DNA from 3 places in the Streptomyces sp. NBC_01716 genome. Region 2 is predicted to be linked to each of the others. Evidence: riboswitches for the same ligand, from Rfam matches in the RefSeq annotation. Region 2 holds a riboswitch; each other region holds the start of a gene.

Region 1 (4,402 bases), 3.7 Mb from region 2:
TGGGGCCAAGGGTTACCTTGACGGCGTCGGCGAGCTGGTTCATCCCGCGCTCGAGACCGCGCCGTGCCTCCTCGTCGAACGCGATGATCTTGGCCATGTGAAGTGGTCCTCCCGGACAGGGGGTGGATTGCTCCGGACCGTGTCCGCGCCCGCGACGGACGGCCGAAGAGCCTTGCGGTTCCTTGCCCCACAGGCTCTCGGGCCTCGCTGACCCGGTCCATAAGTTGTCACTCTCACCTGCAGAGTGCTAACGCCAATGATTAGCACTCGACCCCCTTGAGTGCAAGCGACTCCCGAGCGGCGCACCCCCTGACCCCGCGCGCACAGCCCCGCGCGCGGACCGCGCACGCACGAGGGGCCCGCATCCCCTCTTGGGATGCGAGCCCCTCGTGTGTGAGTGCGTCGTTGGCCGATCGCGCCGGAATCAGACGGCGAGCTTGACCATGTCCGCCTGCGGACCCTTCTGGCCCTGCGAGATCTCGAACTCAACTCGCTGACCTTCTTCAAGGGTGCGGTAACCGTCCATCTGGATCGCGCTGTAGTGGACGAAAACATCCGCACCACCGTCGACCGCGATGAAGCCGTAGCCCTTCTCCGCGTTGAACCACTTGACGGTGCCCTGAGCCATGCCCAACTCCCCTATTACTGGCCCCTGCGCGGGACCGCACTTCGCGCCGGAACGCGTCGACCGCGGCTGAATGTATCTGCCCAACTGCCCTCTGCAACAGGTCAATCGGACGAGAATTATGGGCATGCCACAACACGCAAAGAGGTGAAATGCCGGGCTACCAGGGGCAAGTCGGGCCGGGCAAAGCGCAAGGAACCGCGCAAACAGCGTCCACACTTTGACCGCATCTTGTCGCGAACTCATATGCACGGGGCACGGTCGCGACACCGGCGGCGGCGGGGCTACCCCAACTCTATCGCGTTCAACCTCATGGAATTGCCCCCTCCACTTCTCTCGCGGAGGGGGCAACACCGTTCACTGTGCGTGCCGTTCGGCCGGGCGCTGCCGTTCGGCCGGGTGCCGCTGTCCGGCCCGTCGCTCAGCCGCCGGCGACCGCCGGGATGATCGAGATCCCCACGCCGTCCGGGGTGGCGGTCTCCAGGCCCTGCTCGAAGCGGACGTCGTCGTCGTTCACGTACACGTTGACGAATCGCCGGAGCTTGCCCTGGTCGTCCAGGACACGGGCGGCGATGCCCGGGTGGTTCGACTCCAGGGACTCGATGACCTGGGAGAGGGTCGTGCCCTCGGCCGGAACCTCGGCCTTTCCGCCGGTGTACGTACGGAGGATGGTGGGGATACGGACGTTCACGCTCATCGGTTTCTGCCTTCCGGGGAGTAGCGGCTTCTTGAGGGGCTCAACGGCTCGAACGCGCCAGGCCGGCGGCGCGGAACGCGTCGAGGCTCGGCGGAATCGTCGCGGTCGGCCCCGTCGTCGGCGCGACGGCGTCCAGCGTCTTGAGCCCGTCACCCGTGTTCAGTACGACCGTCGTGAGCGCCGGGTCGAGCAGCCCCGTCTCGATGAGCTTGCGCGTCACGCCCACGGTCACCCCGCCCGCCGTCTCGGCGAAGATCCCCTCGGTGCGCGCGAGCAGCTTGATCGCGTCCACGACCTGCTCGTCGTTCACGTCCTCGACGGCGCCGCCCGTGCGGCGGGCGATGTCCAGGACGTACGGGCCGTCGGCCGGGTTGCCGATCGCCAGTGACTTGGCGATGGTGTTCGGCTTCTGCGGCCGTACGACATCGTGGCCCGCCTTGAAGGCGACCGAGACCGGAGAACAGCCCTCGGCCTGCGCGCCGAAGATCTTGTACGGCTTCTCCTCGACCAGGCCGAGCGCGATCAGCTCCTTGAGCCCCTTGTCGATCTTCGTCAGCTGCGAGCCGGACGCGACGGGGATGACGAGCTGGTCGGGCAGCTCCCAGCCGAGCTGCTCGCAGATCTCGTACGCGAGGGTCTTGGAGCCCTCGCCGTAGTACGGGCGGAGGTTGACGTTGACGAAGCCCCAGCCCTCGCCCAGCGGGTCCCCGATGAGCTCGGAGCAGAAGCGGTTGACGTCGTCGTAGTTGCCCTCGATACCGACGAGTTCGCCGCCGTAGATCGCGGCCATGACGACCTTGCCCTGCTCCAGGTCGTGCGGGATGAAGACACAGGAGCGGAGGCCGGCACGGGCCGCGGCGGCGCCGACGGCGCCGGCGAGGTTGCCGGTGGAGGAGCAGGAGAGCGTGGTGAAGCCGAAGGCGCGGGCGGCCTCGACGGCGATGGCGACGACGCGGTCCTTGAAGGAGTGCGTCGGGTTCCCGGAGTCGTCCTTCACGTACAGGCCGCCGGTGACACCCAGCTCACGGGCGAGGTTGTCGGCCTTGACGAGCTTGGTGAAGCCGGGGTTGATGTTCGGCTTCGACGCGACGTCGGCGGGGACGGGCAGCAGCGGCGCGTAGCGCCAGATGTTGTCGGGACCCGCGGCGATTCGCTTCTTCAGGTCTTCGGGGTCGCCCGTCGGCAGGTCGTAGGCTACTTCGAGGGGGCCGAAACAGCTCTGACAGGCGAAGATCGGGCCGAGCTCGAAGCGCTCCCCGCATTCGCGGCACGAGAGGGCGGCGGCGGGTCCGAGGTCGACAGTGCCGGAAGTGTTCTGCTGGACGGTCTGCACAGCCATGAAGGCGAGGCCCTTTCCTCATCTTCCTCGCGACGCATCTCGCCGCGAGACGGAATTGGCACCTTCCCCACCGTGACCTCGCGGTCGGCGGGAGGGTTGCCGGGGCTTCAACGGGCCGTTCCCTCTGCCCCTCTGGATGAGCGGTATTCGATTATCGGCGTCCTGACCCCCGACATGCGACGGTCATTCGCGTTGTTCAAGACTGTAACCGAACCCCTGGACGGTTGAGACCCTCGTCCGATCCGCGAGATGGAGATCACGTGCTGCGAGAAGTGGAGCGCTGGCTGGCCCGGCGGTCCTGGCCTGCGGCAGAGCGGCCGGTCGACCGGCTGGCCACCGCCAAGCAGGGAGCGCGGGTCAGCGTGGTGCTCCCGGCCCTGAACGAGGAGGCGACGGTCGGCCCGATCGTGTCGGTGATCCGGCGTGAACTGATGGCGGGCCCGGCGCCGCTCGTCGACGAACTGGTCGTGATCGACTCGGGCTCGACCGACCGTACGGGAGAGTTCGCGGCGGCGGCCGGGGCTCGCGTGGTGCACCGGGACGACATACTGCCGAGGCTGCCGGCCGTGCCCGGCAAGGGCGAGGTGCTGTGGCGCTCGCTGCTGGTGACGAGCGGCGACATCGTCTGTTTCGTGGACGCGGATCTGAGGGATTTCTCGGCGCGGTTCGTGTCGGGGACGGTGGGGCCGCTGCTCACCGATCCGGACGTGCAGTTCGTGAAGGCGATGTACGACCGCCCGCTCGGCGACGAGCCGGGGCAGGGCGGCCGGGTGACGGAGCTGGTGGCGCGTCCGCTGCTGAATCTGCACTGGCCGCTGCTGGCGGGCTTCGTGCAGCCGCTGGGCGGTGAGTACGCGGTACGGCGCTCGCTGCTGGAGCGGCTGCCGTTCCCCGTGGGGTACGGGGTGGAACTGGGGCTGCTGGTGGACGCGCTGCACACGGTGGGGCTCGACGCGCTCGGCCAGGTCGACGTCGGGGTGCGCAGGCACCGGCACCAGGACGGGCAGGCGCTGGGGCGGATGGCGGCGGCGATCTACCGGACGGCGCAGCTGCGGCTGTCGCGGGGGCATCTGGTGCGGCCGGAGCTGACGCAGTTCGAGCGGGGCGAGGGGGGCTTCGAGGCGCGTACGTACGCGGTGGACACCGAGGAGCGGCCGCCGATGCGGGAGATCGCGGAGTACGCGGCGCGCCGCGCGGCCTAGCCGTTCGGTTCGTATGATCTAAGTATCGATTTGCCTATATTGCCCGGTATGTCGATGACTGTGATGAGCGCGATGCCCGCGACGACCGCGACGACCGCGATGAGCGCGATGGCCGTTTCGGCCCTGACCTCTGAACAACTCTGGTTGTTGGGTGGCATGGCCCTCGCCCTCGTCGGCGCGGGGGTGGTGGCGCTGGCGGCAGTCCATGGGAGGGGCAGGGGCCGTGGCTGATCCACGCCGACCTGAAACCGTACGTTTGAGCGTTTCCGCGAAGGGCTAGGTTTCGCCACATGGTCTCCGAGATGGTCCCCGAGCCGCCCGCCCAGGTCCTTGTCGCGTCCAATCGCGGTCCCGTCTCGTACAAGCTCGGTGAGGACGGCGCCCTGACCGCCGGGCGCGGCGGCGGAGGCCTTGTCTCCGGCCTCTCGGCCATCGGCCCCGACACGAACGCCGTGTGGGTCTGCGCGGCCCTCGGCGACGGCGACCGCGAGGCGGTCCGGCGCACCGGCGGCCGGCTGGACACCGCCGACACGGGCGGA
Region 2 (4,402 bases):
AGGCGCGGGCCGCCTCGGGACGTTCCTCCTCCGTCACCACCCACCCGGCGCGACCGGCGGAGATGTGGTCCAGGGCCGCCAACTGGCTGGAGACATGGAAGGGTTCGGCGTACGTCACCGGGACGACGGGCGCGATTCCGATGGTGCTCGTGGACGCCGCGACGAAAGCCGCCCGCTCCACCGCGCCGATACGGCCCACCGGATCCGGTGCGGCGCCGGGCGGCAGCACGCCGTCGTCCAGGGTGAGCAGGGTGAACCCGGCGTTCTCGGCGATGGCGGCGACACGGGCCACGCGGCGAGGGGCGAGCAGCTGACCGGGGGAGTGGGCGGCGCGGCGCCAGGCCGCGGGATGGGCGCCGTCGCCGTCGATCTCGACGGCGAGGTGCAGGGCAGGACCGGACAACGGGGTTCCTTCCGGGAAACACGATGACTCGCGGCCACAGGGCCACGACGAGACAGCCGGCGGGACGGCCGGCGGTGATCAGACGTGTACGGAAGGACAGACGGCGGAGGAGGTACGGCAGTAGTCGACATGCCGCCGGGTGATGAGCCGCGCGCCAGGCGCCGCAGGCCAGGCGGGAGTTCGAAGACACGGCCTGGTGCACGTACCACGCGATGCCGCGCCCGGAACGTGCATCAAAGCCTCCACCCGTGAAGGAACTTTCCCTTTCAACGTACGTTGCCCGCCCCCGTGAGTGTCAAGGTCCACCCCGGCGGATGGGCGCCGCCGACCGGCTGTCCGGCCGCCGTCCGCCGGGGCGTTCAGCGATGCGGGGCGGCCCTCTTGACGCCGGTGTCGGTGGGGCCGACACTCACTGGAGATTCCTAGTAAATAGGTAGGGAAATATGAGGCGCCTTGATCCGGTCACCGTCCGAGTGAGCCGTTCGCCTCTTCTGACCTCCCGGCGTCACATCGATCTGCTCCGTATCTGCAGCGCGATCAGCCCCAAGGGCTGAACTCCGCCTGCCCTGCGCCCACGGCGTCCCCTGGAACGCCGCGCCCGCCCTCCGCACGGACGACGGGAATCCGGCAACAGACCCCAGCCCGACATCGCTTCCGCCGCGCGTACGTCCGCGCCCGCTCCCGGGGAGAGTCATGACCGTCACACCGCTGGCCGCCCGCCCGTCCCTCCGACCCGAGCCCGCCTTCCGGGGCCGGATCGGCCCGGACGCGCGCAGCGGCCACTACGCCGTTCCGGGCCGCTACCGCCTGCATCTGTCGACCACCTGTCCCGACGGCCTGCGCATCGCCGTCACCCACGGCCTGCTCGGCCTGGACACCGTCTGTCCGGTGACCCGACTGCCCGCCGTGCCCGACTGTCCCGATGGCGGCCACTCGGCCCTGAGCCCGCTCTACGAGGCCAGCGCCCACCGGTACCCGGGCCCCGCCGTCGCTCCGGTGCTCAGCGACGACTGGTCCGGACGGATCGTCAGCACCCACGCCCCGGACATCATGCGCGACCTCGCCCACCGCTTCGGCGGCCGCGGTCCCTCGCTCTACCCCTGCGGCGCGGAATCGGAGATCGAGGCCGTGGAGCGGATGTGCGCGCGGGGCATCGAGGAGGCCGCCCAGCGCGCCGGTTCGGCCGGTGGGGAGCAGGCGGAGCGCGACACAGCACTTGGGACGCTGCTGGAGACCCTGGACGCGCTGGAGCGCCGGCTCTTCGGGCGCACCTGCCTGATCCGCGACGAAATCACCGCCGCCGACGTCGAGTTGTGGGTCGCGCTGGTCCAACTCGACACCGTGCACCGCAACCACCTGGACGCCTCCGCCGTCCGGCGCATCGCCGGCCATCCGACCCTGTGGGCCTACGCCCGCCGGCTCGCCGCCCACCCGGCCTTCGGCGGCCACCTCGACCTCGACGGCATCGAACGCCGTCACCACGCGCGCTGCCAGGGCCTGGAGGCCGCCGGAGCGGCGGTCCAGATACTCGACTGGGCGGCGCACTCGGCCCCTTAGGGCGTGTTTGAGAAGTCCCGTCTCCGCCTTGCGATCGCACGCACCAGACGCCGTGGGCCCCGCCCGATGGGCGGACGACGCTACTTCTCAAACACGCCCTAGCCGTTCCACCTGGTGGACCGGCGTTGACATTCGTTCGGGCGGATGTCTTAACTACGGCCCAGAATGGTCATGAGCGTCAGCGACAAGCCCTGGCTTGCTGACCGGCAACCCCCGCACCGCAGGGGGTGCCCCAGGTGACGACCGGACCGGATGACACTTCGGTAAGCGCCAGGCCCACAGGGCCGAGACAGTGACGGTGACGCCATGTACGCAGTTCCCAGGACGGCGACACGCCGCCCGCAGGGCTGCGTACAGCCGTACCCGAACATCCTCGTCGCCGATCGTGCCGTCGATCTGCTCCGCGTGAACAGCGCGCTGTGTACCGCATCGGGCCGTGCCCGCTGTCGGGGCTGACCTCTCCCCGCAGCCTCAATCCCTGACGAACACCGCTCTCGCGGTGTGCCGTCCTCCTCCCTGCCCCTGGTACCTCGCCGTGGCATCCGCCGCCGCATGCCGGCGCGCTGTCCGTGATGTCCGAACCAGCCGGAGCCCACCATGAGTGAACCCCCTGGCGCCAGCGTCACCCTCCCCGAGGCGCCGACCGACGACGAACCGTCGAAAGCCTTCACCGCCCAGCGAGTTCTGCCGTTGCGGCGGCCAGGACGCTGGATCGGCACCGCGGTCGTGCTGGTCCTGGTCGCCCAGTTCGCGCACGGGCTGGTCTCCAACCCCTTCTACCAGTGGGACCGCTGGAGCTACTGGTTCTTGCGCCCCACCATCCTCGACGGCCTGCTGATCACCCTCGAAGTCACCGCCTACAGCGCGGTGCTGGGCCTGCTCGGCGGCATCCTGCTCGCCCTGGCCCGGCTCTCGAAGAGCCCGGTGCTGCGCGCGGTCAGCTGGACCTACGTCTGGGCCCTGCGCTCCATCCCGCTCATCGTTGTGCTGATCCTCCTCTACAACTTCAGTGCGCTGTACGAGACGTTGAGCGTCGGCATTCCCTTCGGTCCGGCCTTCTTCTCCTTCGACGAGTCGAGACTCGCCACCGACATGGTCGTCGCCGTCATCGGTCTCAGCCTGAACGAGGCCGCCTATGCGGCCGAGGTCGTCCGCGGCGGCATCCTCTCCGTCGACCAGGGCCAGCACGAGGCGTCCGCGGCGCTCGGCCTGCCGAAGTCCTACCAGTTCCGGAAGATCGTCTTTCCGCAGGCGCTGCGCTCGATCGTCCCGAACTACGTCAACCAGCTCATCGGCCTGATCAAGGCCACCTCGCTGGTCTTCTACGTCTCCCTGCTGGACCTGTTCGGTTCCGCGCAGACCATGGGCTCGACCTACCCCGGCGACATCGTGCCGCTGCTGCTGGTCGTCACCGTCTGGTACCTGATCCTGACCAGCGTCGTCTCCGTCATCCAGTTCTACGTCGAGCGGCACTACGCCCGCGGTGCCACCCGCGGCCTGCCACCGACGCCGCTGCGGAAGCTCCGCACCGGTCTCACCGACCTGCGCGTCCGCATCCGCCGGGAGGCCGCCGTATGACCGCCAAGACGCTCGACGCCCTGGCGGATGCCGACGCCGCCGCCGTCGAGGTGCACGGTGTGCACAAGTGGTACGGCACCCACCGGGTGCTGGACGGCGTCGACCTGACGGTCCGTCCCGGCGAGGTCACCGTCATCCTCGGCCCCTCCGGCTCCGGCAAGTCCACCCTGCTGCGGGTCATCAACCACCTGGAGAAGCCCGAGATCGGCTACGTCAGCGTCAACGGCGAGCCGATCGGTGTGAAGCGGCAGGGCAAGTGGCTGAAGGAACTGAGCGAGCGGGCCATCCTCACCCAGCGCGGGCGGATCGGCTTCGTCTTCCAGAACTTCAACCTGTTCCCGCACCTGACCGTCCTCGACAATGTGGCCGCGGCCCCCGTCGCCACCGGCCGGCTGGGCAAGCCCGAGGCGCGGGAACTCGCCCGCCAACTCCTCGGCCGGGTCGGCCTCGCCGACAGGACCGGCGCCTACCCACGCCAGCTCTCCGGCGGTCAGCAGCAGCGCGTCGCCATCGCCCGGGCCCTCGCCCTGCGCCCCGGCGTCATCCTGTTCGACGAGCCCACATCCGCACTCGACCCCGAACTGGTCGGCGAAGTCCTCGCCGTCATCAGGGATTTGGCGACCGGCGGCACCACCCTCGTCATCGTCACCCATGAGATCGGCTTCGCCCGAGAGATCGCCGACCGGGTCGTCTTCATCGACGGCGGCAAGATCATCGAGCAGGGTCCGCCCTCCGAGGTCCTCGACAAGCCCCGGCACGAGCGGACCAGGGACTTCCTCAGCAAGGTCCTCTGACCCGCCGCGCCCCCCGACCTCCCCCACGCCACCCTCATCACCTCCAGCGACAAGGAATGGCCATGCCTAC
Region 3 (4,402 bases), 5.4 Mb from region 2:
GATGTTCCTGTTCGGCGGGGAGTTCCCCGGCCACGACATCGTGGCGCGGTTCTACTCGATCCACATCCTGCTGCTGCCGGGCATCATGCTCGGCCTCGTGGTGGCGCACCTGATCCTGGTCTTCTACCACAAGCACACGCAGTTCGCCGGTCCCGGCAAGACCAACAACAACGTCATCGGCGCCCCGTTCATGCCGATCTACATGGCGAAGGCGGGCGGCTTCTTCTTCCTGGTCTTCGGCGTCATCGCGATCATCTCCGCGATCGCCACGATCAACCCGGTGTGGGCGATCGGCCCCTACCGTCCGGACCAGGTCTCCACCGGAGCCCAGCCGGACTGGTATCTGGGCTTCTCCGAGGGCCTGATCCGAGTGATGCCGGGCTGGGAGCTGAACGTCTGGGGCCATACGTTCGTCCTGGGCGTCTTCATCCCGCTGATGATCTTCCCGATGGTCCTCGTGGTCCTCGCGGTCTATCCGTTCATCGAGTCCTGGGTCACCGGGGACAAGCGCGAGCACCACATCCTGGACCGTCCGCGCAACGCGCCTACCCGCACGGGCGTCGGTGTGGCCTGGCTGACCTGGTACTTCGTCATGCTCATCGGTGGCGGAAACGACATCTGGGCCACCCATTTCCATCTGTCGATCAACACGATCACCTGGTTCGTCAGGATCGCGTTCTTCGTCGCGCCCGTTGTCGCGTTCGTCGTCACCAAGCGGATCTGTCTGGGACTTCAGCGCCGCGACGCCGAGAAGGTGCTGCACGGACGCGAGTCCGGCATCATCAAGCGGCTGCCGCACGGTGAGTTCATCGAGGTCCACGAGCCGCTCGACCAGAGCGCGCTGCACACGCTCACCGCGCACGAGCAGTACAAGCCCGCCGAGATCGGCCCGACGGTCGACGAGAACGGTGTCGTGCGCAAGACGTCTCCGGCGGAGAAGCTGCGGGTCAAGCTGAGCAAGGGCTACTACGGCGAGGGAAGCCAGATCCCCAAGCCGACGGCCGAGGAGTACAACGAGATCACGAGCGGCCACGGCCACCACTGATCCTCCGTACGTGTCAGGCCCCGGCCCGGTCCCTTCCGAGGGACCGGGCCGGGGCCTTCGTACGCCGCGGGCACGCGCCTTCCGCGTACGGCCACGGCAGCGGGTTCGTCCGCCCTTCGGGCGGCGGGTCCTGGATCCGGGCCGACGCCGATAGGCTGACGCCCGGCAGCACGGGCCGCCCGGCCGTGCACCCGTCCACAGACCCCAGGAGCGAGCATGAGCAGCGCTGTCACACCGGCCGGAGGCGACACCATGGCGGCGCGTTCCTGGCCGGGTGTACTGAACCCGCTGCTGCGCGGTGAGGACCTCGACGCCGAGGACACCGCCTGGGCCATGCACCGCATCATGAGCGGCGAGGCCACCGACGCGCAGATCGCGGGCTTCGCGGTCGCGCTGCGCGCCAAGGGCGAGACCGTCGACGAGGTCACGGCACTCGTGGGCGCCATGTACGAGCACGCCAACACCATCGAGGTCCCCGGCGACACCGTCGACGTCGTCGGCACCGGAGGTGACCTCGCCAAGACCGTCAACATCTCCACGATGGCGGCCATCGTGGTGGCCGGATCGGGCGGCAAGGTCGTCAAGCACGGCAGCCGGGCGGCCTCGTCCGCGAGCGGCGCCTCCGACGTGCTGGAGAAGCTCGGCGTCAATCTGGAACTGACGCCGCAGCGGGTCGTCGAGGTCGCCGAGGAAGCCGGGATCACCTTCTGCTTCGCGGCCAAGTTCCACCCGGCGCTGCGGCACGCGGCCAAGGCCCGCAAGGAACTCGGCGCGCAGACCACGTTCAACATCCTGGGCCCGCTCACCAACCCGGCGCGGGTCCGCTCCCAGGCGGTCGGTGTCGCGGACATCCGGATGGCGCCCATCGTGGCCGGGGTGCTCGCCGCCCGGGGCAACTCCTCGCTCGTCTTCCGCGGCGACGACGGTCTGGACGAGCTGACCACGACCGCCACCTCACACGTATGGGTGGTTCGGGACGGCCAGGTCACCGAGCAGTCCTTCGACCCCAGGGACATCGGTCTGGAGCTGGTCCCGGTCGAGGCCCTGCGCGGTGCGGACGCCTCGTACAACGCGGACGTCGCGCGCCGGCTGCTGGAGGGCGAGACCGGCCCCGTACGGGACGCGGTCCTGCTGAACGCGGCGGCGGCGCTGGTGGCGCTCGAACCGGCGGACACCCCGCTGAACGACCAGCTCGCGGAGAAGATGCGGCGGGCGGCACGCGCGGTGGACTCGGGCGCCGCGAAGCAGGCGCTGGACCGCTGGGTGGCCGCGAGCAACGCGTAACGGCCTGCCGCCGGCTCGGATCGGCGGGGTGCTGTGGTCGGGACAGCATCCCGGGCCGTCGGCCTGTGGACCTCGCCTGCCGTCGATCGGACGCGGCACCGGGTGTCCCGTATGACGGACGCCCTCTGGGCCGTCTCGCGGTGGTGGGGTAATCTCACCGCAGGTCATGAGTGACAGCGACTACGGCCCCGGCCCGCTGTCCGGCAACCCTCCGTCCGTGGCGGGGTGCCCCGGGTGAAGACCAGGCCGTAGGCAGCGAGGTCTACGGCAAGCGCGGACCCCTGGACATCGTTCGGATGTCGTCATCCCTGGGGTCCTGGTCCTCAAGGGAGCAGTCTCGTGAGCAAGCGAATGCGATAGGGCTTCCGGCCCGCTTCAGTGAGTCCCACACCCCGCGCGGACCTGCCGCGCCGTCACGGCACCGCACGTGCCGTCACGACGGCGTGCCCGTCCGCCGGGTCCTGACGTTCGTTTCCGCCTTGTCCCGCCGGGAGATACCGACATGTCCGCACAGACCGACACGCCTCACCGCACCAGCACCGACCAGCCGCTCCCCGTCCTCGGACGTGACGTCACCGTCCCCCTCGTCACCGGCGGCGAGGTCACCTACGCCGCGCTCGACTACGCCGCCAGCGCCCCCGCACTCCAGCGGGTCTGGGACGACGTCGCCGCCTACGCCCCGTACTACGGCAGTGTCCACCGCGGTGCCGGATATCTCTCGCAGCTCTCCACCGACCTCTTCGAGAACAGCCGCCGTACCGTCGCAGGCTTCCTCGGCTGTCGCGAGGACGACCAGGTCGTCTTCACCCGGTCCACCACCGACTCGCTGAATCTGCTGGCCGCCGTGCTGCCCGCCGGCTGCGAGGTGTTCGTCTTCGAGACCGAGCACCACGCGTCACTGCTGCCCTGGCGCGACGCGCGCGTCAGCTACCTGAACGCGCCGCGCACCCCCGGCGATGCCGTCGCCACGCTGGAGCGGGCGCTGGCGGGCCGACGTGACCCGAAGGGCCCCGCGCTGGTGTGCGTCACCGGCGCATCCAACGTCACCGGCGAGCTGTGGCCCGTACGGGAACTGGCCGCCGCCGCTCACGCCCACGGCGCGCGCGTGGTCCTCGACGCCGCGCAGCTCGCCCCGCACCACCCCGTGGACATCGCGGAGCTGGACGTGGACTGGGTCGCCTTCTCCGGGCACAAGCTGTACGCGCCGTTCGGCTCCGGTGTGCTCGCGGGCCGCGCCGACTGGCTGCGGGAGTCGGAGCCGTATCTCGCCGGTGGCGGCGCCAGCCGCAAGGTCGCGCGCCGTGGCGACGGGGGAGTGGACGTCGAGTGGCACACCACCCCTGCCCGCCACGAGGCCGGATCGCCGAACGTCATCGGCGTGTACGCGATCGCCTCGGCCTGCAAGGCGCTCACCGAGGCCGGCTTCGACCGCCTCGTCGAGCGCGAGCAGGAACTGGTGGCCCGGGTGCGCGCGGAACTCGCCGAGGTCCCCGAGGTGCGGGTGCTCTCGCTCTTCGGCGACGCCGCGCCCCGCGTCGGCGTCATCTCCTTCGTGGTCGACGGCTGGAACAGCTCCCACTTCGCCGCCGCGCTCTCGGCGGAGTACGGCATCGGCGTGCGCGACGGGCTCTTCTGCGCCCACCCGCTCGTCCGCACCCTGCTGGGCGGCGACGCGGAGGACCCGGGGGAGTGCGGCGCGCCCGACGCCGGTCCCGGCGAGAAGTCGCTCAACGCGATCCGGGTCAGCTTCGGGGCCGGTACGCCGGACGAGCACGTGGCCCGGTTCACCGGCGCCGTCAGGGAACTCGTCCGGGACGGCGCGCGCTGGAACTACCGCACCGAGGACGGCCGTTGCGTCCCCGACCGCGGCTGACCCACCCGGCTCGGATCAGGCGTCGAGGCCGATCGCGAAGGCCGCTTCCAGGTCGTGCTGGGAGTACGTACGGAACGCCACATGCGTGTCCGTGGCCTCGACGCCCGGGATCTTGCTGATGCTGCCGGGGATGACGTCCGCCAGGTCGTCGTGTTTGGCGACCCGCACCATGGCGATCAGGTCGTAGGTGCCGGTGACGG

Evidence for each region. A riboswitch is a leader RNA that binds a small molecule or an ion and turns the genes downstream of it on or off. The one in region 2 is predicted to bind S-adenosylmethionine.
Region 1: another riboswitch for S-adenosylmethionine. It lies ahead of thrC (threonine synthase); the one in region 2 lies ahead of OIE74_RS05080 (amino acid ABC transporter permease).
Region 3: another riboswitch for S-adenosylmethionine. It lies ahead of OIE74_RS29000 (aminotransferase class V-fold PLP-dependent enzyme); the one in region 2 lies ahead of OIE74_RS05080 (amino acid ABC transporter permease).

The regions. Positions count from the first base shown of each region.
Region 1 is NZ_CP109181.1:4,879,783-4,884,184, reverse strand. Features, by position in the region: gene groL (chaperonin GroEL) at 1-97, opposite strand, end outside; gene OIE74_RS21530 (cold-shock protein) at 425-628, opposite strand; gene OIE74_RS21525 (MoaD/ThiS family protein) at 1,047-1,322, opposite strand; gene thrC (threonine synthase) at 1,363-2,661, opposite strand; SAM riboswitch class I at 2,677-2,804, opposite strand; gene OIE74_RS21515 (glucosyl-3-phosphoglycerate synthase) at 2,922-3,863, shown strand; gene OIE74_RS21510 (hypothetical protein) at 3,912-4,094, shown strand; gene OIE74_RS21505 (alpha,alpha-trehalose-phosphate synthase (UDP-forming)) at 4,154-4,402, shown strand, end outside.
Region 2 is NZ_CP109181.1:1,173,614-1,178,015, reverse strand. Features, by position in the region: gene OIE74_RS05090 (LLM class flavin-dependent oxidoreductase) at 1-403, opposite strand, end outside; gene OIE74_RS05085 (glutathione S-transferase C-terminal domain-containing protein) at 1,097-1,960, shown strand; SAM riboswitch class IV at 2,128-2,236, shown strand; gene OIE74_RS05080 (amino acid ABC transporter permease) at 2,558-3,538, shown strand; gene OIE74_RS05075 (amino acid ABC transporter ATP-binding protein) at 3,535-4,332, shown strand; gene OIE74_RS05070 (transporter substrate-binding domain-containing protein) at 4,395-4,402, shown strand, end outside.
Region 3 is NZ_CP109181.1:6,578,167-6,582,568, forward strand. Features, by position in the region: gene qcrB (cytochrome bc1 complex cytochrome b subunit) at 1-1,045, shown strand, start outside; gene trpD (anthranilate phosphoribosyltransferase) at 1,262-2,329, shown strand; SAM riboswitch class IV at 2,492-2,609, shown strand; gene OIE74_RS29000 (aminotransferase class V-fold PLP-dependent enzyme) at 2,832-4,202, shown strand; gene OIE74_RS29005 (Lrp/AsnC family transcriptional regulator) at 4,218-4,402, opposite strand, start outside.